Regions from separate parts of the Microbacterium koreense genome, predicted to be linked through region 3. Evidence: predicted binding sites of a transcription regulator. Region 3 holds the regulator's gene; each other region holds the start of a gene.
What was found. The regulator HrcA, encoded in region 3, represses chaperone genes, less so after heat shock. The targets are predictions, from matches to a motif close to TTNGCACTCGNNNNNNNCGAGTGCNAA.
Positions count from the first base shown of each region.

Region 1 (10,571 bases), 910 kb from region 3:
CACAAGGTCGAGAGGGTCTTGCTGCGAAAGCTCTGACCGTTTCGTTCAGGCGCCTCGCATATGCCTCCTCGTACCATTGACCCCATGTGCGGAATCGTCGGATATGTGGGTCCTCGCGACAGCGAGGGCATTCTCATCGCCGGGTTGGCGCGCCTGGAATACCGGGGCTACGACTCCGCAGGGATCGCGGTCATCGACGGCGCCGGCTCGGTTGCCATGCGCAAGCGCGCCGGCAAGCTGAGTGTGCTGCGCGACGACCTCGCCGCCCACGCGCTGCCGGGCGGCACGACCGGTATCGGGCACACCCGGTGGGCGACCCACGGGGGCCCGACCGATGCGAACGCACACCCGCACCTCGCCGACGATGACCGCCTCGCCGTCATCCACAACGGCATCATCGAGAACTTCGCCGAGTTGAAGGTCGAGCTGGTCAGCGAGGGTTACGACTTCCTCAGCGAGACCGACACCGAGGTCGCAGCCGTCCTGCTCGGGCGCGAGTACCGTGCCAACGGCGGCGATCTCGTCGAAGCGTTCCGCTCGACCGCCTCCCGTCTGGACGGCGCTTTCACCCTGTTGGCGATGCACGAGGAGCATCCCGGACTCGTCGTGGGCGCCCGCCGCAACTCGCCGCTGGTCATCGGCCTCGGTGAGGGCGAGAACTTCCTCGGTTCCGACGTCGCCGCCTTCGTGGAGCACACCCGCAAGGCCCTCGCGATCGGTCAGGACGAGATCGTCGCCATCACCCCTGCAGGTGTCGAGGTCACCGACTTCGACGGTGCCGCCGTCGACGTCGAGCCTTTCGAGGTCTTGTGGGATGCCGCGGCCGCCGACAAGGGCGGTTGGTCGTCGTTCATGGCGAAAGAAGTCTCGGAGGAACCCGAAGCCGTCGCCAACACCATCCGCGGGCGCGTGCGCGACGGTCAGGTCGTCGTCCCCGAACTCGACGGCATGGACGCCCTCTTCGCGGACATCTCGCGCATCATCGTGATCGCGTGCGGCACCGCCGCCTATGCGGGCGCGGTCGGCAAGTACGCGCTCGAACAGTGGACGCGCATCCCCGTCGACGTCGAGCTCGCCCACGAGTTCCGATACCGCGATCCGGTGATCGGCCCCGACACGCTCGTCGTGTCGATCTCGCAGTCCGGCGAGACGATGGACACCCTGATGGCGGTCAAGTACGCCCGCGAGCGCGGCGCCCGGACGCTGTCGATCTGCAACACGCAGGGGGCGACGATCCCGCGGGAATCCGACGCGATCGTCTACACCCACGCCGGACCAGAAGTCGCCGTCGCCTCGACGAAGGCCTTCGTCGCCCAGATCACCGCGCTCTACCTGCTCGCGTTGCACGTCGCCCGGGTGCGCGGCACGGTCTCGTCCGCCGAGGGCGAGCAGCATGTGCGCGAGCTCGAAGCCGTACCCGAGAAGATCTCGCAGATCCTCGATCGCGAACAGGCGCGGATCGAGGAGTTCGCGGGATGGATGGCCGACACGCGCTCGGTGCTGTTCCTCGGGCGGCACGTCGGCTATCCGATCGCGCTCGAGGGTGCCCTCAAGCTCAAGGAGATCTCCTACATCCACGCCGAGGGGTTCGCCGCCGGTGAGCTCAAGCACGGTCCGATCGCGTTGATCGAGCCCGGGCAGCCCGTGTTCGTCATCGTGCCGTCACCGCGTGAGTCCGCGCTCATCCACTCGAAGGTCGTCTCGAACATCCAGGAGATCCGCGCCCGCGGCGCCCGCGTGATCGCGATCGCCGAAGAGGGGGATGCCGCCGTGCTCCCGTTCGCCGACGAGGTCCTGCGCATCCCGCTGGCAGGGCCACTCATGGAACCGCTCCTCGCGGTCGTGCCCCTGCACATCTTCGCGATGGGGCTGGCCACGGCGAAGGGCCTCGATGTCGACCAGCCGCGCAATCTCGCAAAATCCGTCACGGTCGAGTAAGACCGTCGTGGGGAATCAGGCATGATCGTGGGCGTCGGTGTCGACCTGGTCGAGATCACGCGGTTCGAACGTTCGCTGACGCGCACGCCGCGGCTGGTGACACGACTGTTCGCTCCGGCGGAGCGCCCCCTCGCCGCCCGCTCGCTCGCCGCGCGATTCGCCGCGAAAGAGGCGCTGATCAAGGCACTCGGAGGGTCTGACAACGTCCATTGGACCGAGATCGAGATCGTGCCCGAGCCGTCGGGCAGACCGCGTTTCGCGCTGAGTGGGACCACTGCCGCAGAGATCGAGCGGCGCGGGATCACCGCATTGCATGTGTCGATGTCGCACGACGGAGGCCTGGCGACGGCGTATGTGATCGCCGAGGCGGAGTCGTGACCGGCCACCCTCGTGCGGCACTCGTCGACCTCGACGCGATCCGCGCGAACATACGTCACTTCTTGCGGCTCACCGGTGGTGACGTGATGGCAGTCGTGAAGGCCGACGGCTATGGCCACGGTGCGGAGCGGTCCGCGCGAGCCGCTCTCGACGGCGGGGCCACACGGCTGGGTGTCGCGGAGATCCCCGAGGCGCTTTCCCTGCGCCGCGCCGGCATCACCGCACCGATCCTCGCGTGGCTCCATCCTGCCGGAGTCGACTTCCGCGAGGCGGCGCAGGCCGGCATCGAGCTGGGCATCTCGTCGTTCGATCAGCTCGTCGCCGCGGCGGCCGCCGCGGGAGATCGTCCGACGCGCGTGCACCTCAAGCTCGAGACGGGGCTCTCTCGCAACGGGATCGCCCCCGCGGACTACGGCATCGTCTTCGCCGAGGCTGCGCGACTGGAGCGTATCGGGCGACTGAACGTCACCGGCATCTTCAGCCACCTCTCCAATACGACACCCGATGACGATCGCGCGGCGTTGCGGTCCTTCCTCGACGGGGCGAGCGGCGCCGAGACGCAGGGGCTTCGTCCGCCGCTGCGCCACCTCGCCGCGACCCACGCCGCCATCGCGTTGCCCGAGGCGCGTCTCGGGTGCGTCCGCATCGGTATCGGCATGTACGGACTGTCACCGTTCGCGGACCGTTCGTCGGCGGAACTCGGTCTTCGCCCGGCCATGACCGTCACAGGACGGATCGCAGCCGTGCGCCGCGTGCCGGCGGGGACAGGTGTCTCGTACGGCTACACCCATCGCACCGATCGTGAGACGACGCTCGCCCTCGTGCCACTCGGCTACGCGGACGGTGTGCCCCGCCAGGCCTCCGGCCGCGGTCCCGTCCGCATCGGTGGGCGTGACTTCCGTGTGGCGGGCCGCATCGCGATGGACCAATTCGTCGTCGACGTCGGCGACCACCCCGTAGCCGTGGGCGATGAGGCGGTGCTGTTCGGTGACCCCACGCTCGGACACCCGGCCGCGGACGCCTGGGCGGATGCCGCCGACACGATCAACTACGAGATTGTCACTCGCATCGGCCCACGGGTGCCACGGTCGGACGTTTCGTCATGAGTGGGCTGGAAGTCCTCGTCGGTACACATGTGGTGGCGACGCCGTCGGACATGGAGTCCCTCGGCCGCCAGATGGGTCGCCTGGTGAGGCGTGGGGACCTCGTCGTGCTGACAGGCCCCCTCGGCGCGGGCAAGACGACCCTCACGCGCGGGATCGGGGAGGGGCTCGGCATCCGCGGACCGGTGCAGAGCCCCACGTTCGTCCTCGCGCGCACCCATCCGTCGCTCGTCGGGGGAGCCCCTCTCGTGCACATCGACGCGTATCGGCTGGGGTCCGGCGCCGAACTCGACGACCTCGACATCGATTTCGCCCGCTCCGTCGTCGTCGCCGAATGGGCCGCAGAACACGCCGCTCTCGTCGCCGATCACTGGTGGGAGGTCGAGATCGATCGTGAGATCGCCGAACCGGCAGGTGACGAAGATCTGGATGCCGACGTGCCCCGCGCGGTGACGATCACCCGGCGACCGTAGGCGCGGTCGCGCGGGCCGCCGACGGCGGACGGGCGGATACCCTGGTGTCTGTGATCCTCGGCATCGACACCTCGCTCGGCACGAGCGTCGCCGTCGTCGAACTCGACGGTGTCGTACGTTCGGAGCGGACCAGCGCGAATCCTCTCGGGCATGCTGAGGTGATCGGAGATCTGCTCGTGGAAACGCTCGCCGACGCGACGCTCGGTCCGGTCGGCGGTGAGGGCGCGGAATCCGCCGTCGAGATCAGCCACGTCGCGGCGGGGATGGGCCCAGGCCCCTTCACGGGCCTGCGCGTGGGGATCGCCGCCGCGCGCACCTTCGCCCTCGGGCGTGACGTGCCGGTCCTTCCGGTCGTCAGCCATGACGCCGCCGCGCTCTCGGTGTACTTGGCCGATCCTTTCGTCGACGTCCCGCGCTTCGCGATCGTCACCGACGCCCGTCGCCGCGAGTTCGCCTACACGCTTTACGACGGACTCGACGACGACGGACTCCCCGTGAGGCTCACCGAGCCCGCGCTGACGCCGCGCGACGGGATAGACGACATCCTCGAGCGTCACGGCGCGACCCGGTGCGACACCGCGTCGATCTCGGCCGCGATGATCGCACTTGTCGCCGCCCGTGCACACACGGCCAGACGTGAGGCGGGGCCGTCAGAGCCGCTGTATCTGCGTGCGCCCGACGTGACCCTGTCGGCCGGACCGAAGAAGGTCGGCACATGAGCGTGCGACGAGCCGTCGTCGCCGATCTCGACGCCATCATGACGCTTGAGCGCGAGGCGTTTCCCTCGGATGCGTGGAGCACGGCGATGATGCGCGAGGAACTCTCCTCGCCCCACGGGTGGTACATCGTCGACGAAGAGGCAGGACGCCTCGTCGGCTATGCGGGTCTGCGCGTCGTCCGCGGCGCCGCCGACGCCGACGTGCAGACGATCACCGTCGCCGCCGATGCGCGGGGCCGGGGCCGCGGGCGGGCTCTGCTGCACTCGTTGTTGACGCAGGCCCACGTCGCCCGGGCTCGGGAGGTCTTCCTCGACGTCCGCGCTGACAACCCCGTGGCGCAGGATCTGTATCTCTCGGAAGGGTTCTTCGAGGTCGGGCGTCGTCCGCGCTATTACCAGCCCGATGACGTCGACGCGGTCGTGATGAAGCTCGATGTGCGTGCATGGGCGGCGCGGACGAGCACGCCCGAGGACGCGGGAGCGTGCACGTGAACACCGATCAGGCGTTGGTACTCGGAATCGAAACCAGCTGCGACGAGACCGGTATCGGGATCGTCCGCGGCCGCACGCTGTTGTCGAACACCATCGCCAGTTCGATGGAGGAGCACGCCCGCTACGGGGGCGTCGTGCCCGAAGTGGCCGCACGGGCGCACCTGGAGGCCCTCCAGCCTGCGATCGATCGTGCCCTCGCCGAGGCCGGGATCGCGCTGGCAGACCTCGACGCCGTGGCCGTGACGTCCGGCCCGGGGCTCGCCGGAGCCCTCATGGTGGGCGTCGGGGCGGCCAAAGCGTTGTCGGTGTCGCTGGAGCGCCCGCTGTATGCGGTCAACCATCTCGTCGGACACATCGCCGCAGACCTGCTCACCGGCGACGACGTGGAGTACCCGACCGTCGCGCTCCTGGTGAGCGGAGGCCATACCTCTCTTCTTCTGGTGCGTGATCTCACGACCGATGTCGAGCTACTCGGCGAGACGGTCGACGACGCGGCCGGTGAGGCGTTCGACAAGGTGGCGCGTGTCCTCGGGCTGCCCTACCCCGGTGGGCCCGAGATCGATCGGGCCGCCGAATCAGGAGATCCCACCGCCATCCGCTTCCCCCGAGGCCTTTCCCGCGCGTCCGACATGGCGGAGCATCGCTACGACTTCTCGTTCTCGGGTCTGAAGACGGCGGTGGCGCGCTGGATCGAGCGGCGGCAGGCCGAGGGGCTGGAGGTGCCCATCGCCGATGTGGCGGCGTCCTTCCGTGAAGCTGTCGTCGACGTGCTCGTGACCAAGGCGCTCGCCGCCTGCGACGATCATGGCGTCCCGCGCCTCCTGCTCGGTGGGGGCGTCATCGCGAATCGCCGGCTACGTGAGGTCGCCCTCGAACGTGCGCGGGCGGCAGAGGTCGACGTGCGGATCCCGCCATTGTCGCTGTGCACCGACAATGGCGCGATGATCGCCGCGCTGGCGGCCGATCTGATCCGATCCGGCCGCCGCCCGTCGACGCTCGCCTTCGGCGCGGACTCGACGCTGCCGGTCACCGAGATCCAGGTTGCCGAGGACGACAGATGACCGACGAACCGGATTCACGGCGTGCGCAGCGGAAAGGGGGGCAGCAACCTCCTCGCGTCGTCGAAGAGGGACCGTCCCCCGATGTGGACGTGGTCGCAGAGTCGGCGCGGATGCCGGGCGCCCATCGCGGCGGATTCCAACGGTGGCCCACCGCGCCGGTGGAGGTGACCAGCCAGTCGGCGCCGTCGGAGCCGGGCGCGGAAGACGGCCTCCGCGCAGAATGGGTGTTCTCCGACGAGCGTCCACCACGCGGGGTCGCGGGCTGGGCTCTCGCTTTCTCGATCGTCGGACTGCTGGCTTCGCTCGTGGTCGGGTGGGCGTTCCCGCTCGGACTCGTCGGCATCGTCACGGCGATCGTGGCGCTGCGTCGCCCGTTCGAGAGCCGCGGCGTCGCGGTGTGGGCGATCGCCCTCGGCGTCCTGTCCGTCCTCTACAGCGTGCTGTGGTTGGTCTGGGCGGCCTCCCGCGCGAATCTCTTCGCCTGAACCGCCGAGGGCCGGTTCAGACCCGGTCGGCGAGAATCGCGACCCTGGTGTCGGCGACTCGGGTGAGGATGAGCGTCGCCGACGCGGAGCCGCGCAACTTGAGGCGGGGGCGCAATGCGGCCGGGTCGACATCCACTCCGCGCTTCTTGATCTCGAGGCGGCCGATGTCGCGCGCGCGCAGTGCCGCGGCCAGTCGTTTCTCATCGACCGGGAGGGTCTCGCGGACCCGGAAGGTGGACACGAACGGCGAGGTCAGTGCACTGTCGGACGTGAGGTACGCGATGCGGGGATCGAGCATTCCCGCATCGAGGGTGCGTGCCACGTCCCCGATCAGTCGCGCGCGAATGACGGCACCGTCGGGCTCGTGCACGAAGGCGCCGAGAGTCCGTACGGGTTCGTCGGCCGCATCGTCGGCGGCGGAGAGTTCGTGCGCGGTCTCACCGCGCAGGACCAGCGCGGCGCGCCGCACCCCGGGGCGGGCGAGCTCCCGCGACCACTGCACGAGCTCGATCGTGGATCCGTCGGCGCTCACCCACTGTGCCTCGCCGGTCGTCGGGAGCAGATTGCGGTCCAGACCCGGTCCGAGTTTTATGCCGGTCGGCAGGCGGTCTGCGACGGCGAAGGACCAATCGAGTGACGGCGACCATTCGTGCGCTTCCGTGCGGGATGTCTCGGTGCGGCCGGTCGTGCGCCGTGCCGGGTCGAGCCAGACACCGTAGACTCCGCTGAGGTCGACGTCTTCGGCGCGCGCGTGGCGCACCGAAGTGTCCGTTCCGAAGGGCGCGAGGTTGAAGGCCGCAACGGCCGCTGTGACGTCGTCGGCGTCCACCGCGTCGACGCGCAACCCGAGACCCGCCAGCCCGAGTGCGTCGCCCCCGATCCCGCACCCCAGATCGGCGACCGTGGTGACGCCCGCCTCGCGGAAGCGCGCGGCATGCCGTACGGCGACCGACAGTCGCGTGGACTGTTCGAGGCCCGCCCGGGTGAAGAGCATCCGATCGGCCAGATCGCCGAACTTCAGCCGGGCGCGCGAGCGCAGCCGCGCCTGACCCACGACGGCTGAAACGAGTTCGGGGGAGTGACCTGCCCGACGCAATCGCGTGACGGCGTGCGCGACGTCGTCGGAGGACTCGACGGGTGCCTGCGCATCGAGGAGCCGCAGTCCTTCAGGGGTCAGAAGCGCGGTGAGTTCGGCCATCTCCACATCGTCAGCCTACGGCGACATGACTCGCCCGAGAGAAAGAGTTGGCACTCACGTTGCGTGAGTGCCAGTGCCTTGCCTAGACTTGCAATCAGCACTCTCGATACCAGAGTGCTAACGAGTCTTCAGGATCGAGAAAGAAGAGGTACACCGTGTCGGTTTCCATCAAGCCGCTCGAGGACCGCATCGTCATCCAGCAGGTCGAGGCAGAGCAGACCACGTCCAGCGGTCTGGTCATCCCTGACACCGCCAAGGAGAAGCCCCAGGAGGGCGAGGTCGTGGCCGTCGGCCCCGGCCGCATCGACGACAACGGCAACCGCGTGCCCGTCGACGTCGCCGTCGGCGACCGTGTCATCTACAGCAAGTACGGCGGCACCGAGGTCAAGTTCGGCGTCGACGAGTACCTGGTGCTCTCGGCTCGCGACGTGCTCGCGGTCGTCGTGCGCTGACCCTTCGCCACTGAGCGACCAAAACGGCTCCGGATGCCTCGGCATCCGGAGCCGTTCGTCGCGTGTGGCAGGCATCCTGCGAGCATTGTCCGTCCGCATTCATTCACGGGTGCGCCGGTGAGGCGGCGCGGATCTAGGCTGAGCAGGTGACGCGCGATCTCGACCCCGCCGCCCCCGACGCGGTGCCCGACACCGAACTCGGTGTCGTCGCGACCACGACGGCGGGGATCCCGGTCCCGGTCGAGCGGGACCCCGCGCGCGAGCAGACGCTCGGAGGCATCTTCGCGTTCTCGGCCTACCTGCTGTGGGGATTCCTCCCCCTCTACTTCATCCTCCTCGCACCGACTGGTCCCTGGGAGATCGTGGCGTGGCGGATCATCCTCTCGCTCGTCTTCTGCGCGCTGCTTCTGACGGTGACGCGATCGTGGGCGAGGCTCGCGAAGATCTTCCGCCAGCCCCGCATCCTGGGGCTCACCGTGTTGGCAGGGTTGACCATCTACGTCAACTGGCAGGTGTTCATCCTCGGGGCGCTGACCGGCCACGTGATCGAGACGAGCCTCGGCTACTTCATCAACCCGATCGCGACGGTGCTGCTCGGGGTGATCGTGCTCCACGAACGACTGCGAGTGACCCAATGGGTGGCTCTGGGCATCGCGGGCATCGCGGTCGTCGTCATCATCGTGGCGTACGGGTCGGTGCCGTGGATCGCCCTCACCTTGGCGACCTCGTTCAGCATCTACGGTCTCATCAAGAAGCGCGTCGGGCCGTCGGTCGACGCGATCAGCGGACTGACGCTCGAATCGCTGTGGTTGCTTCCGGTGGCGACGGTACTGCTCGTCGTGGTCGGCGCCACCACCGGACTGACCATCGGCGCGAACGGTCTCGTGCACGCGGTGCTGCTGAGCCTCGCCGGCGTCGTGACGGCCGTGCCGCTCTTGCTCTTCGCCGCGGGAGCACGTCGGACGACCCTCACGGTGATCGGCCTGTTGCAGTTCATCGCGCCGATCCTCCAGTTCGTCATCGGCACGACGATCCTCGGTGAACCGATGCCGCTTGAGCGGTGGATCGGTTTCGCGCTGGTCTGGGTCGCGCTGACGGTGCTCATGGTCGACTCTGTGGTCCATGCGCGCCGGCTGCGGCAGGTCAGCCGCGCCGCACGAGCCGGGTGATCGCGGCGGTCGCCTCGGCGATCTTGGCGTCGGACTCCTCGCCGCCCGCGCGCGCCGCGTCGACGACGCAATGGCGAAGGTGGTCATCGAGCAGCCCCACCGCGACGGCCTGCAGGGCGCTGGTCAGGGCGCTGATCTGCGTGAGGATGTCGATGCAGTACTTCTCGTCTTCGACCATGGTGCGGATGCCGCGGGCCTGGCCCTCTATGCGCTTGAGGCGATTGACGTACTTCGCCTGATCGGTGATGTATCCATGGCTGTGGCCGATGTCCTCACCGGCCGGGGGAGCGGTGGTCATGTCTGGTCTCCGTTTCGGGTGATCGAGCGGAACGTGCGAAGGCGCAGGCTGTTGCCGACGACGAAGACGCTCGAGAATGCCATCGCGGCGCCTGCGATCATCGGATTGAGCAGTCCGAATGCGGCCAACGGGAGTGCTGCCACGTTGTAGGCGAACGCCCAGAACAGGTTGCCCTTGATCGTGCGCAGAGTGGAGCGCGACAGGCGGAGCGCGTCGACGGCGCCGCGCAGATCGCTGCGCACGAGCGTGATGTCGGCCGCTTCGATCGCAGCGTCCGTTCCCGTGCCCATGGCCATTCCCAGGTCTGCCTGGGCGAGGGCGGGGGCGTCGTTGACACCGTCGCCGACCATCGCGACGACCTTCCCCGACGCTTGCAGATCACGCACGACCGCCACCTTGTCGGCGGGGAGCACCTCGGCGTGGACGACGTCGATCCCCACCGCGCGCGCGGTCGCCTCGGCCACCGCGGCGTTGTCGCCGGTGAGGAGCACGGGGGTCAGCCCGAGCCGCCGCATCCGCGCCACCGCCTCCGCGCTCGTGGGCTTGACGGTGTCGGCGACGACGAGGATGCCGCGGGCGACACCGTCCCAGGCGACGTAGACGACCGTACGGCCCTCGTGGGCCGCGGCTGTGGCAGCCGCGCTCAGGGCGGGCGATGGATGGACCGACCAGTCTGCGAGGAGCGACTCGCGGCCGACCACGACCGGCGTGCCGGCGACCGAGCCGACGACGCCGAGCCCGGCGGTGTTGCGGAAGTCCTCAACGTCGGCGAGCGGGCGGGGCGCGGCATCCGCGATCGCCTTCGC
Region 1 is NZ_JBHTIM010000001.1:2,853,761-2,864,331, reverse strand. Features, by position in the region: gene coaA (type I pantothenate kinase) at 1-36, shown strand, start outside; gene glmS (glutamine--fructose-6-phosphate transaminase (isomerizing)) at 85-1,938, shown strand; gene ACFQZV_RS13360 (holo-ACP synthase) at 1,960-2,316, shown strand; gene alr (alanine racemase) at 2,313-3,422, shown strand; gene tsaE (tRNA (adenosine(37)-N6)-threonylcarbamoyltransferase complex ATPase subunit type 1 TsaE) at 3,419-3,892, shown strand; gene tsaB (tRNA (adenosine(37)-N6)-threonylcarbamoyltransferase complex dimerization subunit type 1 TsaB) at 3,943-4,611, shown strand; gene rimI (ribosomal protein S18-alanine N-acetyltransferase) at 4,608-5,102, shown strand; gene tsaD (tRNA (adenosine(37)-N6)-threonylcarbamoyltransferase complex transferase subunit TsaD) at 5,054-6,163, shown strand; gene ACFQZV_RS13330 (DUF4190 domain-containing protein) at 6,160-6,648, shown strand; gene ACFQZV_RS13325 (THUMP-like domain-containing protein) at 6,665-7,852, opposite strand; gene groES (co-chaperone GroES) at 8,002-8,298, shown strand; gene rarD (EamA family transporter RarD) at 8,526-9,467, shown strand; gene ACFQZV_RS13310 (metal-sensitive transcriptional regulator) at 9,442-9,765, opposite strand; gene ACFQZV_RS13305 (heavy metal translocating P-type ATPase) at 9,762-10,571, opposite strand, start outside.
Region 1: groES (co-chaperone GroES) is a predicted target of HrcA. The motif match lies at 7,894-7,920, and genes of this name have one in related genera.

Region 2 (10,571 bases), 610 kb from region 3:
CGCGTGAAAGAGATGCTCGCCATCGCGACCCACCGTGACATTCCCGTGCTCGAGGTCACCCGGCCGGAGCTTGACCGCATGGCCGGATTCGATGGGGTGCACCAGGGCGTCGCGCTGAAGGTGCCGCCCTACGAGTACGACCACCCTCAGGATCTGCTCGAGAAGATCATCGACACCGGGGAGGTTCCCCTCATCGTCGCGCTCGACGGCATCACCGATCCGCGAAACCTGGGCGCGATCATCCGGTCGACGGCCGCCTTCGGGGGTCAGGGCGTGATTTTGCCCCAACGTCGTTCGGCGAGCGTCAATTCGGCGGCGTGGAAGACGAGCGCCGGCGCCGCGGCGCGTGTGCCGGTCGCGCTGGCGCCCAACCTGACCTCGACGCTCAAGGAGTACAAGAAGCAGGGCGTCTTCGTGCTCGGGCTCGATGGGGGCGGTGACGTCTCCCTGCCGGCGTTGCAGCTTGCCGATCGACCGGTGGTGATCGTCGTCGGGTCGGAGGGCAAGGGGCTGTCCCGCCTCGTCACCGAGACCTGCGACCAGGTGGTGTCGATCCCGATCTCGGGGGCCGCGGAATCTCTCAACGCCGGGATCGCCGCATCGGTCGCGCTCTACCAGGTCTCGACCCTGCGCGCCGCGGCGGAGTGAGCGTCACCATGACTCGTATCGCCGTCATCGGAGGGACCGGCTACGCCGGCAGCAACATCGTCACCGAGGCGGTGAACCGGGGCCACACCGTGGTGTCGGTGGCCCGTCGCGTCGCCGACGACCGCGTGCCCGGTGCAACGTACATCGAGGGCAGCCTCGTCGACGTGCCGAGCCTCGTCGCCGAACTCGAGGGCGTGGACGTCGTCGTGGTGGCCGTCGCTGCGCGCGGCGCCATGCTCGGACAAGTGCGTCCGAACGTCGCGGAGCTTCTCGTCGAGCTTCCGCGCGACGTCCGCGTCGGTGTCGTCGGTGGTGCGGGCGGAAGCCTCGTCGCTCCCGGTGGGGGGCGCGTCATCGACCAGCCCTCGTTCACCGAGGAGTACAAGCCCGAAGCGCTCGAGGCGATCGGCATGCTCGAAGACCTCGAATCGGGCACGGGCGGTCGCGACTGGTTCTACATCCACCCGGCGGGCGGTTTCGGTGCGTGGGCTCCCGGAGAGCGCACCGGGACGTACCGTGATGGCGGAGACGTGATCGTGACCGACGCCGACGGAGAATCGTTCATCTCGGGTGCCGATTTCGCCGTTGCCGTCGTCGACGAGATCGAGTCGCCGAAGCATTCGCGCGAGCGCTTCAGCGTCGGCTACTGAGTCACACCAGGTCGCGCCAGTCGACGGCGGCGTCGTCGTCATCGTCGACGGGAATGGGGGAGGTCACGATCGGGATCGCCAACGTCTCGGTCGGGGGCCCCATCACGGTCGCTTCGTCGCGCCGGTGGCGCAGCACGGTGTCGATGTAGCTCGACAACACCTCAGCCAGCGGTGCCGACTTTCCTCGGGCCTGTGACATGTACCACCGATGCTCGAGCACCTGGTGGAACACCTCGGCCGGTTCGAGTTTGGCCCGCAGATCCCACGGGATCGCCGTGACGACGGGTTCGAACACGCGCGTGAGCCATTCGTGGGCCACGAGCTCCTCATTGTCACCGAGTCGCGAGATGCGTGCCCGGAACTCGTCGAGATCGTTGAGCAGCCTGCGCGCCTGATTCTCTTCGACATCGAGGCCGGTCAGTCGGAGCAGGCGCCGCTGATGGTGGCCCGCGTCGACGACCTTCGGCTGGATCGACACGCGGGTGCCGTCGGTGTCGCGCTCGATCGACATCTCGCCGATGTCGAACCCGAGCGTGTTCAGACGCCGCACCCGTTCGGTGATGCGCCACGCCTCTGACGTGCCGAACGATTCGGCATCCGTGAGCGCCGCCCACAGGGAGTGATACGACGAGACGATGCCGTCGGCGATCGCGACCGCGTCGATCCCGCCTTCGAGCCGTCCGCCGGCTTCGAGGTCCATGATCTCGCCGGCGATGTTCGTCCGCGCGACGTCGAGGTCGTGTTCGCGTTGCCCGCGTGTGAGCCCGCTCTCGTGCAGTTCGCCCGTCTCGGCGTCGACGAGATAGGCAGCGAAGGCTCCGGCATCCCGCCGGAAGAGCGTGTTCGACAGCGACACGTCGCCCCAGAAGAACCCGACGTTGTGCAGACGGACCAGCAGGGCGGCGAGGGCGTCGACGAGGCGCGTGGCCGTGTCAGGCCGCAGCACCTGGGTGAACAAGGCCCGGTAGGGGAGGGAGAATCGCAAGTGGGCCGTCACGAGGGCGGCAGGCAGCGGTTCGCCGTTCGCGTCGGTGCGCCCCGCGATGACGGCGACACGGTCGACGCAGGGGGCGTCGAGCCGGGCGAGGTTGCCGAGCATGTCGTACTCGCGGCGCGCCATGGCAACGGTCGTCTCTTTGATCGCGACGACGCGACCCGACAGGCTCGAGAAGCGCACGAGGTGTCGTGAGATGCCCTTGGGCAGTGACACGATGGCGCTCTGCGGCCATTCGCCGAGGGGGAGCGACCAGGGCAGCTCGAGGAGCGCCGGGTCGACCGAACTGGCCGTGATGCTCAGGGTGTCGCGCACGGATCCTCCCGGAATCGGCGAAGGCGCGGGGAGCGTTTCGCCCGCCCGCGCCTTCGCGAGGTCGATCGTCAGTCCGACAGCACCGGAGCCCGGTTGAGTCGGGCGCCCGATTCGGCGTCGAACGCGTGGACGTGCCCGGGCTTGGCGGCCAGGGTCACGGTCTCGCCGGCGTGCGCGTGGTTGCGGCCGTCGACGCGGGCGACGATGTCGGTGCGCGCGCCCTCGACCTCGGCGTGACCGTAGAGGTAGCCGTCGGCGCCGAGCTCTTCGACCAGGTCGACGACGACCGAGATGCCCTTGCCGTCGGCGGGGCCGACGACGAGGTCTTCGGGACGCACACCGATCGTGACCTGCGTGCCGTGGGCGCTGGCGACCGCATCGCGCTCGAGGGGAATCGTCTCGGTGCCGAACTGTGCGCCGCCTTCGACGAGGCTCGCCGAGAAGAGGTTCATGGCAGGTGAGCCGATGAAGCCCGCGACGAAGACGTTGTCGGGGCGCTCGTAGAGATCACGGGGCGAACCGACCTGCTGGAGCAGGCCGTCCTTGAGCACGGCGATCCGGTCGCCCATCGTGAGGGCTTCCGTCTGGTCGTGCGTGACGTAGACGGTCGTGACGCCGAGACGACGCTGCAGCGAAGCGATCTGCGTACGCGTCTGTACGCGCAGCTTCGCGTCGAGGTTCGACAGCGGCTCGTCCATGAGGAACACCTGCGGCTGGCGCACGATCGCGCGGCCCATCGCGACACGCTGACGCTGCCCACCCGAGAGGGCCTTGGGCTTGCGGGTGAGGTACTCCTCGAGGTCGAGCAGCTTCGCAGCCTCGAGCACGCGCTGGGCGCGTTCGTCCTTACCGACACCGGCGATCTTGAGGGCGAAGCCCATGTTCTCGGCGACGGTCATGTGCGGGTAGAGCGCGTAGTTCTGGAAGACCATCGCGATGTCGCGGTCCTTCGGCGGCACGTCGGTGACGTCGCGGTCACCGATCATGATGCGGCCGGAGTTGACCTCTTCGAGGCCGGCGAGCATGCGCAGGGAGGTGGACTTTCCGCAACCCGAAGGGCCGACGAGAACCAGGAACTCGCCGTCGGCGACGTCGAGGTTCAGCTTGTCGACCGCGGGGCGCGTGCCCCCGGGGTAGAGACGGGTTGCGTTGTCGAACGTCACGGACGCCATGATTTTTCTCCTTCACCGGCAGGTACGTGCCGGACGATCCGTTGTGAGGATGAACGGGGGGCTCCCCGTACGCCCGCCATCGGGCGCACGGCAAGTATGGCAGATCCACCGTCGGGGTGACGGGGCGATTCGGCGCGCGCGAAGCAGGTGTGTGGGTGTTTCCCAGGCTGGCTGGCTACGATCGTCCTCGGTCTGCCCCCTCGAAATCCACTGGTTTCCGCGGCTGCCACGCCGGTACACCGGCCCCGTAAGTCCCGAGAGGTTCCATGTCGAGCGACGATTCTTCGAACGCCCCGCGCGAGCGCCGCGATGCGGTCCGCGAGAAGGCGCTACAGGTGCAGACCCGTCAGAAGCGCACGCACCTCATCCGTACCGTGTCGATCGCGGCGTCCATCGTCGCGGTCGTTGCGATCACCGCGGTCGTCGTGACCTGGGCGGTGTCGTCGTCGGCGTCTCGTCCGATGCTGCAGCCGTCGAACCAGACCGACGACGGGTTCGTCGTCACCGATGCGACCGGCCTGCCCGAGACCGGCGGTCCGCTCTCGGGCACCCCGACGCCGACTCCCACACCCGACGCAGACGCCGACGCAGACGAGGCGACGCCCGCGCCGACCGAACAACCCGTCATCGACATCCGTGTCTACGTGGATTACCTGTCGACGGGCTCCCGTGACTTCCAGTTGGCCAACGCCCCGCAGCTTGCCCGGTGGGTCGGTGAAGAGGCGGCGACGCTGACCTACTATCCGGTCGCCATGCTGACGGCGAAGTCCAACGGCACCAAGTACTCGCTGCGAGCCGCGAGCGCCGCAGCGTGTGTCGCGACCCACTCGCAGGAGTCGTTCTTCGCTTTCAACCACGCGATGCTCTCGCAGCAGCCCGAGCTCGACTCGGACGGCTACTCCGATTCGGAGCTCGCCGATATGGCCGTCGCCAGTGGCGCGGATCACCCCAAGGTCGTGCGGTCTTGCATCGAGGATGAGTCCTACGCGGCGTGGGCCCGTCAGGCGACCGAGCGTGCACTGCAGGGTCTCCCCGACACGCAGGTCGCCCTCACGGCCGCCCCCATGGTGCTCGTCAACGGCACGCCGTACGTCGGTGCGCTGGACGACCCGAAGGAATTCGCGCAGTTCGTCCTGACCGTCGCCAGCGACGCGTACTACAGCGCCACGCCCACACCCACGCCCACACCGACCGCGACCCCGTGACCGGTGGCCCGCCGCGCGGGCAGTAGAGTGGAGGCTTCGCCGGCTTGGCGCAATTGGTAGCGCACCTAACTTGTAATTAGGGGGTTGCGGGTTCGAGTCCCGCAGCCGGCTCGTGACGGCAGACACCCGCAGCGGTGCCCGACTGCCGGTGTGGGTGGCGTTGGCCGGTGCGGTTTCGGTCGGCGTCCTCACGGCGGCGCAGGCGCGCATCAACGGCGTCCTCGGCGCGCGGCTGGATGACGGGTTCGTCGCCGCCGCGATTTCGTTCGGATCCGGGCTGATCCTCGTCGCCGCCCTCTCGGCGGTGTTTCCCGGCGGGCGTGCGGGGTTCCGGCGCCTCGCGGTGGGCGTCCGCCAGCGGACCATTCCGTGGTGGATGCTCATCGGCGGAGCCGCCGGCGCGCTGACGGTGGCCACGCAAGGGCTCTCGGTGGCGGTCATCGGTGTCTCGCTGTTCACCGTGGGAGTGGTCGCGGGTCAGACCGTCAACGGTTTGCTGTTGGATCGTGTCGGATATGGCCCCGCGGGCGTCGTGGCCATCACGGTGCCCCGTCTGGTCGGCGGGCTGCTCGCGCTCGGCGCCGTCGCGTTGTCGCTGACCGGCGACGGGGTGCGGGGAGTGCCGCTGTGGATGCTCATCCTGCCGTTCGTCGCGGGAGTCGGCATCGCCTGGCAACAGGCCACGAACGGGCGGCTGCGTCAGCGCGTGGGGACCCCGCTGACGGCGACGCTGGTGAACTTCATCGGCGGGTCACTCATCCTCGTGACCGCCGCGGCGGTGCACGTGGCGATCGTCGGGGCACCTCGTGCGTTCCCGCTCGATCCGTGGATGTACCTCGGCGGCGCGCTCGGGGTGACATACATCTTCTTGTCCGCCGCTCTCGTCGCCCACACCGGTGTGCTGCTGCTCGGGCTCGGCGCGGTCGTCGGGCAGCTGATCACATCGATCGCGATCGACGCGGTGTGGCCCGCGGCGGCGAGCCCTGGCATCCTGCAGGAGACGCTCATGGTGGCGATTGCGCTGGCGTCGGTCGTCGTCGCGGCGGCGCCGTGGAGACGCCTTGCCCGGCGGCGCTAACGCTTCTTCTTCTTCTTCTTTTTCTTCTTCACCTTGGCGGGCAGGGGCGACAGGAACCGCTCCGCGTCGACGAGCCGGCGCCGCGACGGGCGCGATCTCGCGGGCTTTCCGCCGACGTACAACCACCCGAGCAGTTCCTCGTTCTCGTCGAGGCCGTGGAGCTTGGCGACGGGGTTCGAGCGGGTCGCCGAGCCGGTGCGCCACAGCACGCCCCAGCCGGCGTCGTCGAGCAGCAGGCTCAGGGCGTGGGCGACGCCCGACGCGACGGCTTCCTGCTCCCACCGCGGCACCTTGTGGCCGGTGCGGTAACTCGCGACGACGGCGATGAGCAGGGGTGCACGCAACGGTTTCGTCGACGGCTTCGCATCGCCCTCGGCCTTGGCGATCGCCGCGCCGAGGCGTTCACGGTCATCTCCGCGCAGTTCGATCAGACGCCACGGGCGCAACGACGAGTGGTCGGCGACGCGACCGGCCGCGGCCACCAGCGGCAACAGATCGTCGTGCGTCGGGGCCTCGTCGGTGACCTTCGACCATGAGCGGCGATCGCGGACCGCGTCGAGGACCGCGCTCACGCGTCGTTCTCGGGCGAGAACTCCAGCGAGAGCGAGTTCATGCAGTAGCGGTCACCCGTCGGGGTGCCGAAACCGTCGGGGAAGACATGGCCGAGGTGTGAGCCGCAGGTGGCGCAACGCACTTCGGTGCGGACCATTCCGTGGCTGCGGTCTTCGATGAGCTCGACCGCTTCGGGACGGATCGACTCGTAGAAGCTGGGCCACCCGCAGTGCGAGTCGAATTTCGTCCCGCTGCGGAACAATTCCGACCCGCAGGCCGCGCACGTGTAAAGACCCGCGCGCTCCTCGTCGAGGAGTTCGCCGGTCCATGCACGCTCCGTGCCGGACTGCCGCAGCACCGCGTACTGTTCCGCGCTGAGCTTCTCGCGCCACTCGGCGTCACTCTTGTTCACCGCATACGTCATGGGAACCTCCTGCGTTCCATTCAACCCCAGGTGCGCGCGTGGGGGATCGCGCACGCTGGGGATCCCCTACGAGAATGGGACGATGCACGCGGATGCCGCCACCGCCGCCGTCATGGAGCGTTACCGACGCTTCGCCGACGGCGAGGCGCCGGGCCGGTCCGAGGTGTACCGTGCGTGGGCCGAGGCCGTCGCGCGTCGTGCCGATGTGACGGCGGTGTTCGTCGGCATCCCCGAGACGCGCCGCCAGCCGCCGCTCGTGTTCGCCGTGACGCGGATGCTGGGCGCACCGACCGACACCGATGACTGGTCGGCGTGGGTCATCGACCACGCGCACGATCTCGTGTCGGAGGTATCTCGTCGCAGCCTGCAGACGAACGAGCCGTTGCGGTGTGCCGCGCTCCTCCCCGCGTTGTCGACGGTGGACGGGCCGATCGCGTTGCTCGAGATCGGGGCGAGCGCAGGGCTGTGCCTGTACCCCGATCGCTATTCGTACCGCTACGACGAGGGACCGTCGCTGGATCCGCCCGGCGGGGTGTCGCCGGTCGTGCTCACGTCTCGGATGCGGGGAGCGCCGCGCACGCGGTTGCCCGATGTCGTCTGGAGGGCCGGGATCGATCTCGCTCCGCTCGATGCGCGGGATGCCGCAGACCGCCGATTCCTCACCGCGCTGCCCTGGCCGGGCGAGACCGGGCGGGTCGAACGGATCGCCGCGGCCCTGGACGTCGCGGCAGCGGATCCACCGACGCTCGTGCGGGGTGATGCGACCCGGCCCGGTGTCATCGCCGCGCTCGCCGAGCAGGCACCCGCCGGCGTCACGCTCGTGATCACGACGCCGGGGGTGTTCCCGCACATTCCACGTGCCGGCCGTGAGGCGCTGCGCGGTGCACTGGCCGAGATCGACGCGGTGTGGATCACGATCGACCCGCCGACGCTGCCCGACGCGTGGCATCCGCCCCTCGACGGCGACGCCTGGAGGGGATTCGTCTTGGCGATCGACGGGCGTCCTGTCGCCGATGTCGATCCACTCGGTGCGAGCGTGGAGTGGCGCGCCGGACAATCGCCCACACGCGGGTAGCGTGAACGCGTGCCCTTGACCGACCGCGACCGCGCCATTCTCGCCTTCGAGGCGGAGTGGGGGCGCCATGTCGGTGCGAAGGAAGAAGCGATCCGCGAACAGCTCGATCTGTCACCGGCGCGGTACTACCAACTCCTCGGGCGGTTGATCGACACCCAGGACGCGCAGGCGCACGACCCGATGCTCGTGCACCGCCTCCGTCGACGGCGCGACGAGCGCGCGCCGGCCCGCGCCGGCGGGGCCACCGGCATCCGCTGACACCGCGGATTCCAGCGGGCGCGGAGCCGCCCGGTACGATCGGGGGGTGCCGAAAACGACCTACCCCCGGGATCGCTTCGACGACATCCCCGCGGACGTCGGTCGCGTGGGGGCGCACCGAGCCGAGAACCCCCGCATGCGCGCGGGGGTCATCTTTCTTTGGGCGCTCATCGCCACGATCGTGCTCATCCTCATCGGCATCTTCGGGACGCTCCTTGCATCGGGCCGCATCGTCCTGTTTCCCGAACCCACGCCGACCCCCACACCCACCGTCGAGGTGGAGGGTGTGGTCGACACTTCGTACGACGTCGTGATCCTCAACGCGACGCCGGAGCCGGGACTCGCGACGCAGATGAAGGCGACGGTCGTGGCCGCCGGCTGGGCCGAAGACATGGTGCAACCCGGCGAAGCGGGCTCCGACGACTTCCCCACCACCACGGTCTACTACGCGACGGCCGACCACGAGGCCGCGGCGAGGGGTCTCGCCGACGTCATCGGCGGTGCCGAGATCGAGCTCAGCGAGGTGTACGTCTTGGGCGATGACCCCGAGGCGAAGCAGCTCACGATCGTGATCGGGCTGGATCGCACCGCCACTCCGCCGACACCGTCGCCGACGTCCTGACGCACCGAAATGGGGCGTTGTGTTTCGGCGGCGTAAACACTCGGATGCGCGCGTGTCACGATCCGTCGCTCCGGACGATCTGCGGCGGAGAGCCTGCCTATTCTTGCGATGACCCCGCACCATCAGGAGATTCGCATGACCCAGGGCACCGTCAAGTGGTTCAACGCCGAGAAGGGCTTCGGCTTCATCACGCAGGAAGGCGGCGATGACGTCTTCGTCCACTACTCGAACATCGACATGACCGGTTTCCGCGTACTCGAGGAGGGTCAGAGCGTCGAATTCACCGTCGGCGCCGGCCAGAAGGGGCCGCAGGCGGAGGCGGTGCGCGTCATCGCCTGACCTGCACCGCCGTGTCCACGGCGAATCGAGGGCGCTGTGTGTCGGCGCTCCCGCGACCGCGGCTTGCACTCGCATAGGGCGAGTGCCAGAATGTGGTTAGCACTCAGTCTCAGTGAGTGCTAATTCCACAAGCCAACGTCCGGGAGGGACGACACACACATGGCAAAGATCATCGCTTTCGACGAGGAGGCCCGCCGCGGCCTCGAGCGCGGCCTGAACACGCTGGCCGACGCCGTGAAGGTGACGCTCGGCCCGCGTGGCCGCAACGTCGTGCTCGAGAAGAAGTGGGGCGCCCCCACGATCACGAACGACGGTGTCTCCATCGCCAAGGAGATCGAGCTCGAGGACCCCTACGAGAAGATCGGCGCGGAGCTCGTCAAGGAGGTCGCGAAGAAGACCGACGACGTCGCCGGTGACGGCACCACGACCGCCACGGTTCTCGCTCAGGCGCTCGTGCGTGAGGGCCTGCGCAACGTCGCGGCCGGCGCCGACCCGATCTCGCTCAAGCGCGGCATCGAGAAGGCCGTCAAGGCGCTCACCGAGCAGCTGCTCTCGGACGCCAAGGACGTCGAGACCAAGGAAGAGATCGCCGCGACCGCGTCGATCTCGGCCGGCGACAAGGAGATCGGTGACCTGATCGCCGAGGCGATCGACAAGGTCGGCAAGGAAGGCGTCGTCACCGTCGAGGAGTCGCAGACGTTCGGCACCGAGCTCGAGCTCACCGAGGGTATGCGTTTCGACAAGGGATACATCAACCCCTACTTCGTGACCGACCCCGACCGCCAGGAAGCCGTCTTCGAGGACCCGTACATCCTCATCGCCAACCAGAAGATCGGCAACATCAAGGACCTGCTGCCGATCGTCGACAAGGTGATCCAGGACGGCAAGGAACTCGTCATCATCGCCGAGGACGTCGAGGGTGAAGCCCTCGCGACCCTCGTCCTCAACAAGATCCGTGGCATCTTCAAGTCGGTCGCCGTCAAGGCCCCCGGCTTCGGCGACCGCCGCAAGGCGCAGCTGCAGGACATCGCGATCCTCACCGGTGGTCAGGTCATCACCGAAGAGGTCGGCCTCAAGCTCGAGAACACCACGCTCGACCTTCTCGGCCGTGCGCGCAAGGTCATCGTCACCAAGGACGAGACCACGATCGTCGAGGGTGCCGGTGACGCCGAGCAGATCGAAGGTCGCGTGACCCAGATCCGCCGCGAGATCGACAACACCGACAGCGACTACGACCGC
Region 2 is NZ_JBHTIM010000001.1:1,328,724-1,339,294, forward strand. Features, by position in the region: gene rlmB (23S rRNA (guanosine(2251)-2'-O)-methyltransferase RlmB) at 1-648, shown strand, start outside; gene ACFQZV_RS06140 (NAD(P)-dependent oxidoreductase) at 657-1,298, shown strand; gene ACFQZV_RS06145 (DUF4032 domain-containing protein) at 1,300-2,607, opposite strand; gene ACFQZV_RS06150 (ABC transporter ATP-binding protein) at 2,676-3,779, opposite strand; gene ACFQZV_RS06155 (DsbA family protein) at 4,046-4,984, shown strand; tRNA gene ACFQZV_RS06160 (tRNA-Thr) at 5,023-5,095, shown strand; gene ACFQZV_RS06165 (DMT family transporter) at 5,097-6,062, shown strand; gene ACFQZV_RS06170 (nitroreductase family protein) at 6,059-6,634, opposite strand; gene msrB (peptide-methionine (R)-S-oxide reductase MsrB) at 6,631-7,038, opposite strand; gene ACFQZV_RS06180 (DUF2332 family protein) at 7,121-8,113, shown strand; gene ACFQZV_RS06185 (DUF3263 domain-containing protein) at 8,123-8,371, shown strand; gene ACFQZV_RS06190 (LytR C-terminal domain-containing protein) at 8,418-8,993, shown strand; gene ACFQZV_RS06195 (cold-shock protein) at 9,129-9,332, shown strand; gene groL (chaperonin GroEL) at 9,492-10,571, shown strand, end outside.
Region 2: groL (chaperonin GroEL) is a predicted target of HrcA. The motif match lies at 9,429-9,455, and genes of this name have one in related genera.

Region 3 (10,571 bases):
CCGAGGCGCACAGCCGCCGCACCGGCCTCGGTGAGCTCTGCAACCTCGGCGTCGGTGATCCCACCCTCCGGCCCCACCACCACCACGATCTCACGGGCATCGGCGACATCGATATCGGTCAGCGCCGTCTCTGCATCCGGGTCGAGCACGAGGACGACGGACGCCGCCGCCCGCGCGGCGAGGTCCTTCGTCTTCACCGGGTCGGCCACGGACGGCACCCACGCGCGATGCGCTTGCTTGGCCGCCTCCCGGACGATCGCCGACCAGCGAGCCACGCCCTTGGCGGCCTTGGCGGCATCCCACCTGCTGACGCTGCGCGCGGCCTGCCACGGCAGGATCTCGTCGACGCCGAGTTCAGTGGCTGCCTGCACCGCGAGTTCGTCGCGGTCGCCCTTGGCGAGTGCTTGCGCAAGCACAAGCCGCGGCGCAGCCGCCTTCTCCTCACGACGTCGCTGGATCTGGACGACCACTTCGCGCGGTGAGACGGATATGCACTCCCCGGTGACGACGACACCCCGACCGTCACCGACCGTCACCGTCTCTCCGACACGGACACGGCGCACGGCCGCAGCATGATGGGCTTCGGAGCCCGTCAAGTGCACGTCGTCGCCGGGCTGCGCCGTCACCGGCGCGTCGAGCAAGAAGTGCAGCGCCACGGTCAGCCGCGGAAGCGATCGCGGAGCTTCGCGAACAGCCCCTGGTGGAACTCGGCGAGCTTGGGCCCGGGCGCCTTCGTCCGCTTGGCGAAGTCTTCGATGAGGGCGCGTTCCTTACCGTCGAGTCGCGTCGGCGTCACGACGTGCACTCCGACCTTCAGATCACCCCGTTGGGTTCCGCGCAGCGGCGTGATGCCGCGCCCCTTGATCGTGAGCACGTCGCCGCCCTGCACCCCCGGGCGGATCTCCAGGTCGACCGGGCCGTCGAGGGATTCGATCGTCGTGGTGGCCCCGAGGATCGCGTCCGGCATCGACACGTCCAATGTCGCGAGGATGTCGTCGCCGTCGCGGCTGAAGACGGGGTCGGGCGAGACGGAGACCTCGACGTACAGGTCACCGTTCGGGCCGCCTGCGGGGCCGACCTCACCGGATCCGGGCAACTGCAGGCGCAGCCCGCTCTCCACACCGGCGGGGATGTCGAGCGAGACCGTGCGCCGCGAGCGGACACGCCCCTGACCCTGACACGTCGCGCAAGGGTAGGGAATGGTCGTGCCGTAGCCGTGGCACACATTGCAGGGCTGAGTCGTCACGACGTTGCCGAGGAGGCTGCGCACCTGGCGCTGCACGTGACCGGTGCCGTGACAGATGTCGCACGCGACCGGCGAGGTGCCGGGCTGACAGCACGAGCCCTCGCACGTCTCGCACACGACAGCAGTGTCGACGTCGATGTCGCGATGCACGCCGAAGACGACGTCCTTGAGATCGAGGGTCACCCGCACGAGGGCATCCTCACCCCGCTCGCGCCGCGAACGCGGGCGGGCGCCGCGACCGCCTCCTCCTCCACCGAAGAAGGTCTCGAAAATGTCACCGAAGCCACCGAAGCCGGCTCCGCCGAAGGGCGACTCGTCGCCGCCGCGGTCGTAGCGCGCACGCTGTTCCGGGTCGCTCAGCACGTCGTAGGCGTGAGTCACGAGCTTGAAGCGTTCAGAGGCGTCCTCACCCGGGTTCACGTCGGGGTGCAGTTCGCGTGCGAGGCGTCGATACGCCTTCTTGATCTCTTCGGGTGTCGCCTCTCGCGAGACACCGAGGACCTCATAGTGGTCAGCAGCCACAATCGCCTTCCCGTCCGCGCCGAGGCGCAGAGTCGTATCTTCGTCGCCGGTTCCGCCTCAGCGGCCGGCCTCGTCTTCTTCGAGCAGCCGCGTGAGGTAACGGGCGACAGCCCGCACCGCGGCGAGGTTCGTGGGGTAGTCCATGCGGGTCGGGCCGAGCACTCCGACGCGCGCCCGCGCGCCCGTCGCGTCGTAATCGCTGGCGACGACGGATGCCTCGGTGAGGCCGAACTGTTCGTTCTCGCGGCCGATGCTGGCGGCGAGGCCCTGATCGTCGGGCACCATCTCGCTCATCAGCTTGAGCAGTGTGACCTGCTCTTCGATCGCCTCGAGCAGCGGGTAGATGCTTCCGCGGAAATCCGACTCGCTGCGGGCGAGGTTGGCGGAGCCTGCCAGCACGAGTTTGTCCTGGCGGAACTCGTCGAGCTCTTCGACCACCACCTGCGCGAGCGTTGTGAGCGCTTCGGGCAGCGGGCCCGGATCGGGCGCGAGCGATGCGAGGTGACTCTCGGCGCGCTGCATGCCTTTGCGGACGGTCCGGCCGACGAAGAGGGATCCGAGTTCTGCGCGGATCCGCGCGAGGTCGGCGTCGTCGAACTCGTGGCGGACGATCGTGAGGCGCTGGGAGACCCGCCCTGTGTCGGTGACGACCACGACCAGCATCCGGCCGCCACCGAGCTGAACGAGTTCGACGTGGGTCACCGTGGCTCGCGCGAACGACGGATACTGCACGATCGCCACCTGACCGGTGAGCCGCGTGAGTCCACGCACGGTGCGCATGAGCAGGTCGTCGAGGTCACCGGAGCCATCGAGCAACGCCGCGATCGCGTTGCGTTGCGAACCGCTGAGCGGGCGCAGTTCAGCGAGGTGGTCGACGAAGACGCGATACCCCTTGTCGGTCGGCACCCGACCCGACGAGGTGTGCGGCGCGGCGATCAGGTCCTCATCTTCGAGTTGCGCCATGTCGTTGCGGATCGTCGCGGCCGACACCCCGAACGCGTGGCGTTCGACGATCGCTTTACTCCCGACCGGCTCGCGCGTGTCGACGTAGTCCTGCACGATCGCCTGGAGAACCTGGAGCCCTCGCTCGCTGACCATGTCGCCTCCCCACGCTGCTGGCACTCGACTGACCGGAGTGCCAATTCTAGCCGATCGTGCCGGCGGGCGCCGCGCGATCAGCCGGTGAGCCGTCGCACCACCGCATCCGCGAGGAGCCGTCCCCGCCGTGTCAGCACGATTCGTCCGCGAAACGCATCGCCGGGTTCCACGAGCCCGTCGGCGATGAGTCCGGCGACGGCATGACGACCGGCATCCGTCACTTCGGAGACCGCGAGCCCCTCGCGGACGCGGCTGCGCAGGAGCACGTTCTCGAGGTCGCGAGCGGTGGCATCGGGCCGCTCGCGGCCCGCGGCCGGCGACTCCCCCGCCGCCAGGCGCTGGGCGTAGGCCGCGGGGTGTTTGACGTTCCAGAAGCGCGTTCCGGCGATGTGGCTGTGCGCGCCGGGGCCGAAACCCCACCAGTCGGCGCCCGTCCAGTACGAGAGATTGTGACGCGAACGATGCTGCATGCCGCGCGCCCAGTTCGACACCTCGTACCAGTCGTACCCAGCGGCGGCCAGTTCGTCGTCGACGAGCTCGTACATGTCCGCCTGGAGATCATCGTCGGGTGCGGGCAGCTCGCCCCGGCGAATGCGACGCTCGAGCTTGGTCCCCTCTTCGATGATGAGCGCGTACGCCGACAGGTGGTCGGGCTCCAGCTCCACCGCCGACTTCACGGAGGTGGTCCAGTCTTCGAGACTTTCACCGGGTGCGCCGTAGATCAGGTCGAGACTGACAGACAGCCCGGCCGCCCGCGCGGACGCAACGGCCGTGGCGACGTTCGCGGGATCGTGGGTGCGATCGAGCGTGGCCAAGACCTGCGGGACGGCCGACTGCATCCCGATCGACAGCCGAGTGACACCGGATGCGGCGAGCTGCTGCGCGATCGCATCCGTCACCGTGTCGGGGTTCGCCTCGACAGTCACCTCGACGTCGTCTGTGACGCCGAACGCCTCCCGCACGCCTGCCAGCATCCGAATCAGGTCGTCTCCGGGAAGGAGAGTCGGCGTCCCACCCCCGAAGAACACCGTCGCCGCCTGTCGCACCGGCCCCGCCTCGCCGAGGACCGTCCGCGCGAGGGCGACCTCGTCGAGGAGCGTGTCGGCGTAGGTGTCGCGCCGTGCGCCCCGCAATTCCGACGCCGTGTAGGTGTTGAAGTCGCAGTATCCGCACCGCACGCTGCAGAACGGCACGTGCAGGTACACCCCGAAGGGGACGCGGTCATCGATCACCGTGGCCGTCGGCAGTCTTCCGTTGCGCGGTGCCGCCTCACCGATCGGCAGTGCGCCGGCCATATCAGGCGGGCGCCGTGTACAACGGCGAGATCGCGCGCAGGTACCGCACGAACAGCTCACGCCGACGACGTCGCACGAGGCCGGGGAACACGCGGTACGCGAGGGCGACCGGAGCGTCGAAAGCGCGCACGCTGAACCACACCTCGTCGTTGTCCAGCCAGTCGAGCATGAACGACTCTTCGCCGCTGACGACGGACCCGCCGACGGTGCCCAGGGCGAAGCCGATCCGGCGCGCCTCTTCGACCACGAAGATCACCCGCACCTCCGCGTCCGCGCTGGCGCCTCCGACCCGACCGGCGATGCGCGCGGTTGTTCCGCCGGCGACATAGGGCGTACCGTCGGCGTCGAACCGCTGCTCAGTCTCGGTCTTGCTGGGCGAGATGGGGTTGCCCTCGGCGTCGAATCCCACACCCGAGTACATCGGGCCGGGCGCGGGTCGCACATCCGACACGGTCAGTCCGCCGTCGCGCAACGCCGACCACGACAGCAGGGCGTCGGCGGACGTGCGGAAACGCTCTTCGCCGCTGCCGATGCGCCAGGACTGCTCGGCCGGGATGCTGCGCTCGGGCGGATACTGCAGGAGGTCGGCGGCTTGGGTCGCGCCGACCGCGGCATAGTCGACGGTTCCGTCTCGGAAGGTTCCGCGGCGCATGGCAGACAGCCTACTTCGCGGCCTTGCCGTCGGTGTCGCCCGAGAGCGCAGCGATGAACGCCTCCTGCGGCACCTCGACCCGGCCCACCATCTTCATGCGCTTCTTGCCTTCCTTCTGCTTCTCGAGCAGCTTGCGCTTTCGGGTGATGTCACCGCCGTAGCACTTGGCGAGCACGTCCTTGCGAATCGCACGGATGTTCTCGCGGGCGATGATGCGGGCACCGATCGCGGCTTGGATCGGCACTTCGAACTGCTGCCGAGGGATGAGCTTGCGCAGGCGCTCCGTCATGAGGGTTCCGTAGGCGTAGGCCTTGTCACGGTGGACGATCGAGCTGAACGCGTCGACCTTGTCACCCTGCAGCAGGATGTCGACCTTCACGAGGTCGGCCTCCTGCCGTCCTGACGGTTCGTAGTCGAGGCTCGCATAGCCCTGCGTGCGGGACTTCAGCTGATCGAAGAAGTCGAACACGATCTCACCGAGCGGCATGCTGTAGCGAAGCTCGACGCGGTCTTCGCTGAGATAGTCCATACCGAGCAGGCTTCCGCGACGCGACTGACACAGCTCCATGACGGTACCCACGTAGTCCTTCGGTGTCAGGATGGCCACCTTCACGACCGGCTCGCTGACCGAGGCCACGCGCCCGTCGGGATACTCCGAAGGGTTGGTCACCGTGACGCTCTCGCCGGTGTCGGTCGTCACCTCGTAGACCACCGAGGGCGCCGTGGTGATGAGGTCGAGACGGAACTCGCGTGAGAGCCGCTCGGTGATGATCTCGAGGTGGAGAAGCCCCAGGAAACCACAGCGGAATCCGAACCCGAGCGCTACCGACGTCTCAGGCTCGTACTGCAGGGACGCGTCTGACAGCTTCAGCTTGTCCAGCGCCTCACGCAGGTCCGCGTAATCGCTCCCGTCGATCGGGTAGATCCCCGAGAAGACCATCGGTTTCGGGTCGGTGTAGCCCGACAGCGCTTCGGCGGCAGGCTTGCGCGCGTTGGTGATCGTGTCGCCGACTTTCGATTGGCGGACGTCTTTCACACCGGTGATCAGATAGCCGACCTCGCCGACACCCAATCCCTTGGTGGCCGTGGGCTCGGGGCTGGAGACGCCGATCTCGAGCAACTCGTGCGTCGCCGTGGTCGACATCATCTGGATGCGTTCGCGCGGTTCGAGCTTTCCGTCCACCATGCGCACGTAGGTGACGACTCCGCGGTACGTGTCGTAGACGGAGTCGAAGATCATCGCGCGGGCCGGAGCATCCGCCTGCCCGGTGGGCGGCGGGATCTGCTCGACGATACGATCGAGGAGTTCCTCGACGCCCATCCCCGTCTTGCCACTCACCCGCAGCACGTCCTCGGGGCGCCCGCCGATGAGGTTGGCCAACTCGGCGGCGAATTTGTCGGGATCTGCCGCAGGCAGGTCGATCTTGTTCAGCACCGGAATGATGTGCAGGTCGTTCTCAAGCGCCAGATACAGATTCGCGAGGGTCTGCGCTTCGATCCCCTGCGCGGCGTCCACCAGGAGGATCGCGCCCTCACACGCGGCGAGTGACCGCGACACCTCGTAGGTGAAATCGACGTGTCCGGGCGTGTCGATCATGTTGAGCGCGTAGGTCTGCGCACCCGCGGGCGATTCCTGTGCCCACGGCATCCGCACCGCCTGGGACTTGATCGTGATGCCGCGCTCGCGCTCGATGTCCATGCGGTCGAGATACTGCGCGCGCATGTCGCGGTCGGCGACGACGCCGGTGACCTGCAGCATCCGATCTGCCAACGTCGACTTGCCGTGGTCGATGTGGGCGATGATGCAGAAGTTGCGAATGAGCTCGGGCGGCGTGGCGGCGGGCGCGAGCGGCGTGTGTGCGCGCGGTGACATATCCCGACGATTCTACGGGGCGGGATGCCGTGAGCCGATCGGATGCGGTCGCACTACCCTGATCCTGTGACGGTCCAGGTGGTGTTGGTGCACGGCATCCGTACTTCCGCGACCATGTGGCGCGCGCAGGCGGACCATCTGCGCAGCCGAGAAATCCCGGTCACGGCCATCGACCTTCCCGGGCACGGCTCACGCATGGACGAGGAGTTCACCCTCGAAGGCGCGCTGCAGACGATCGACCTCGCCGTACGGCGCGCCGCTGCGAACGGCCCGGTGGTGTTGGCGGGACACTCGATGGGCGGCCTCGTGTCGATCGAGTACGTGGGCGCCGAGGACCGTCCACCGGTGGATGCCTTCATCGCCGCGTCGTGCACGGCCATCCCCCGGGGTGTGGGCCTGTCGACGTACCGCATGCTCGCGCGGGGGTTCGATTCCCTTCCCGATCGCGGCATGTGGCTGACGAACCGCGTTCTCGATGCCACACTCCCCCTCGAAACGCGGGCGGACTTCGGCGCCGGCGGCTACGCCTTCGATGCGCAGGACACCGCGTTGAAGAGCCTCTCGGTGCTGGATCTGCTGGCAGCACTGCGCCGCATTGACGTGCCGACGTGGTTCGTCAACGGGCAGTACGACCAGCTCCGCCTCAACGAGCGTCTGTTCCGACGTATGAGCCCCGACGCCGAACTCATCGTCGTTCCCCGCACGTCGCACCTGGTCACCGCGATGCGTCCACGCGTGTTCAACGCCCTGCTCGACCTCGCGATCGCGACCGTGGAGCGCGGCGGCACGCAAGCGGGAGCCTCGCCAGATTCGTGACGCCCAGGCGCGCCTGCTAAGATCGTCTCTTGGCTTGCGTGTGGAGTCCCACCTCCTCACGACGCCGCGAGCGGCCCCTCTACCGTAACGCGGCACGTCCCGCATCCATCTACTGAAAGCAGCGTCCACGTGGCGAACATCAAGTCGCAGATCAAGCGCAACAAGACGAACGAGAAGGCGCACGAGCGCAACAAGGCCATCAAGTCGGCCCTGAAGACCGAGGTGCGTCGCACCCGCGAGGCCGTCGCCGCCGGCGACAAGGCTGCCGCGGAGAAGGCACTCGCCAAGGCCACGAAGAAGCTCGACAAGGCCGTGAGCAAGGGCGTCATCCACGAGAACCAGGCGGCGAACCGCAAGTCGGCCATCGCCAAGCAGGTTGCCGCTCTCTGAGCAGATAGCGCACATCGGCCCGTCCCGTCACCGGGGCGGGCCTTTTGCATGCCCGCACGTGGTGCCGCCGCTTCGCCGCCGTTCCTGGGGTCGGGGGCCGAGCACGACAGGTTACGGCGGTCACAACTGCGGGGCCGCGGAGGGAAACGCCGGTGTCGGATGCCGCTGGCCGGCGTGTCGTCTCCTCGGCCCGAAGTTGTGCACGCCGAACCTGCTGCACGCCGGGCACCCACGTCCGACGCTGCCCGCCACCGCGACCCGGCGTCGGGCGTCGACGACCTGGAGGGCGGTCCATACTTCGCCGCGCTGCTCCCCTGACCTCCCCCGCTTGCACCCGTCCTGACCCCGCGAGAATCAGACGTGAGCGCGAGAATCGCCCGTAGCAACTGGCTCTGGGCGCCGCAGCCAATTCTCGCCGGGGTGAGCGGGTCGGGGTAGCCGGGGTTGGGCGGGCTTGGCGCGGCTGCGCGGCGCAAGCAGGCGCGGCGCGGCCGCGCGCACCGCGGGCAGGTATGGGCGAGCGGGAGCGCGGCGGCGCGGCCGGAGGCCAGACGTCGGCCGAGCGGATGCGGGGAGCTCAGGCGCCGTACGGCGCGCGCGTCGCGATCACCGTCACGAGGCGTTCGAGCGCGAAGACGGGATCGCGCGAGCCGCCCTTGACGTCGACGTCGGCCTGCGCTGCCGTCTGGATCGCACGCCCGAGCGATTCTTCGTTCCACCCCGCCAGGTCGCGGCGGGCACGATCGACCTGCCAATCCTTGAGTCCGAGGCGTGCCGCGATCGCCGACGAGGACTCCCGGTGTCCGGCAACCCGGGCCATCGTCCGTAGCTTCGAAGCGATCGCGGCGACCAGCGGCACAGGATCAGCGCCGGAGGCGAGGGCATGCCGCAGTGCGACGAGTGCCTCACCGTAGCGTCCAGCGATCGCCGTGTCGGCGACGGTGAACGCCGAGGTCTCCACCCGTCCGCCGTAGTACCGCTCGACGACGGCATCGGTGATGTCTCCGTCGACATCGGACAAGAGCTGCTGGCAGGCGCCCGCCAATTCGGTGACGTCGTCGGCGAAGGCCGACACGAGCGTGCGAAGCGCCGTGGGCGCGATGCGGCGTTGCGCTTGCTGAAATTCACCGGAAGCGAAGTCGAAGCGGTCACTGTCGCGTTTGATGGCCGCACACGCGACCTCGGCTCCCCCGCCCTGTCCTGCGCGAATCGCGTCGAGAAGCTTCTTACCGCGCACCGAAGACCCGGTGTGGCGGAGGATCACCGTCGCCCCATCCTGCGGCCCAGCAAGGTAGGAGAGCGCTTCGGCGAGGAAGCTGTCGGAGCATTTCTCGACCCCGCTGACTCGCACGAGGCGTGGCTCGCCGAACAGCGAGGGCGAAGTGACCGAGAGGAGCGTGCCCGCCGCGTAGTCATCGGCGCGCACGTCCGAGACTTCGAGGCTCGGATCCTCGGCCCTGAGGTAGTCCCGAATCCCCGCGATGGCGCGCTCGGCGCAGACCTCTTCGGGGCCCGACACGAGAACGATCGGCGCCGGCTGCGGGTTGCGCCAAGACATCTGCGGGATGGCGCTCTTGGCAGCCGGCGATGCGCGTCGTCGGGGTGCCGGGGCCATGCCTCCAGCCTACCGACGGGCACCGACGTCGCCGACGCGGCGCGGAGCCGCGTTCCCGCCAGACTGCGAGCCGTCCCTCGTCGGGGGTGATGATCACGACGCCGTCGCGATCCGTGCGGGCGACGACACCGCTTCGCTGCACGACCTCGAGGATCTCGGCGCGTGGATGTCCGTAGTCATTCGTGCCGACGGTCACCACCCCGACTCGGGCTGCGGCCAGTTCGTACAGTGCCGAGTCCTGATCGGCGCTGCCGTGGTGGGCAACTTTGACCATCGCGTAGGGCGGACGCAGCTCTCCGGATGCGCGCAGCATCCGTTGTGGGGCCGCAGACAGGTCGCCGAGGAGAAGAACCGGCGGCACTCCCCCTCCGCGCACGTCGAGGACGACGCTCGAGTCGTTGCCGGGGGTGAACGCTCGACTGCCGTGGAGGGGCCAGAGGACTCGCCACCGCGCCTCGCCGAGGGCTCCCTCATCCCCGACGGACACGGGCCGCACGACCGCCCCCTGCGCGGCCAGATCTGCCAGCACGGCTGTTCGCTCCGTGTCTCCGGCGGGCCCGTGTATCACCGAGCTGACCCGCCCCACGACTGCCGCGGCGCCACCGACGTGGTCGTGGTCGAAGTGGGTGAGTACGAGGATGTCGATGTGTGAGACCCCCATCCTCCGAAGGCAACCGTCGAGGGCGTCGACGTCGGGGCCGGTGTCGATGAGCATGACGCGATCGGCAGAGCGGACGAGCACCGCATCCCCCTGGCCGACATCGCACGCGGCAAGGACCCATCCCGACGGCACCGACACGTGACCGAGCACGCTTGCCGATACGGCGGTGCCGATGACGATCCCCATGACCGTCGCCAGCGCGCCCCCGACGACGACACGGATGCCGCGCGCCCTGCGCGTCACCGAGGGGCGGAGCCCGATGACCAGTCCGATCATCAGTCCGAGCACCGTGAGTGCAGCCGCACCCCACCACCCTTCAGCCCACGTCAGCGCGTTGCCCGGGAGGGTCGTGAAGGTCTCGGCGGTCGCCGCGATCCAGGATGCAGGCACCCACGCCAGTGCG
Region 3 is NZ_JBHTIM010000001.1:1,942,176-1,952,746, reverse strand. Features, by position in the region: gene ACFQZV_RS09150 (16S rRNA (uracil(1498)-N(3))-methyltransferase) at 1-656, opposite strand, end outside; gene dnaJ (molecular chaperone DnaJ) at 659-1,768, opposite strand; gene hrcA (heat-inducible transcriptional repressor HrcA) at 1,826-2,866, opposite strand; gene hemW (radical SAM family heme chaperone HemW) at 2,944-4,161, opposite strand; gene ACFQZV_RS09130 (DUF1990 family protein) at 4,163-4,813, opposite strand; gene lepA (translation elongation factor 4) at 4,824-6,686, opposite strand; gene ACFQZV_RS09120 (alpha/beta fold hydrolase) at 6,753-7,502, shown strand; gene rpsT (30S ribosomal protein S20) at 7,632-7,892, shown strand; gene holA (DNA polymerase III subunit delta) at 8,470-9,507, opposite strand; partial or broken gene ACFQZV_RS09105 (ComEC/Rec2 family competence protein) at 9,761-10,571, opposite strand, start outside.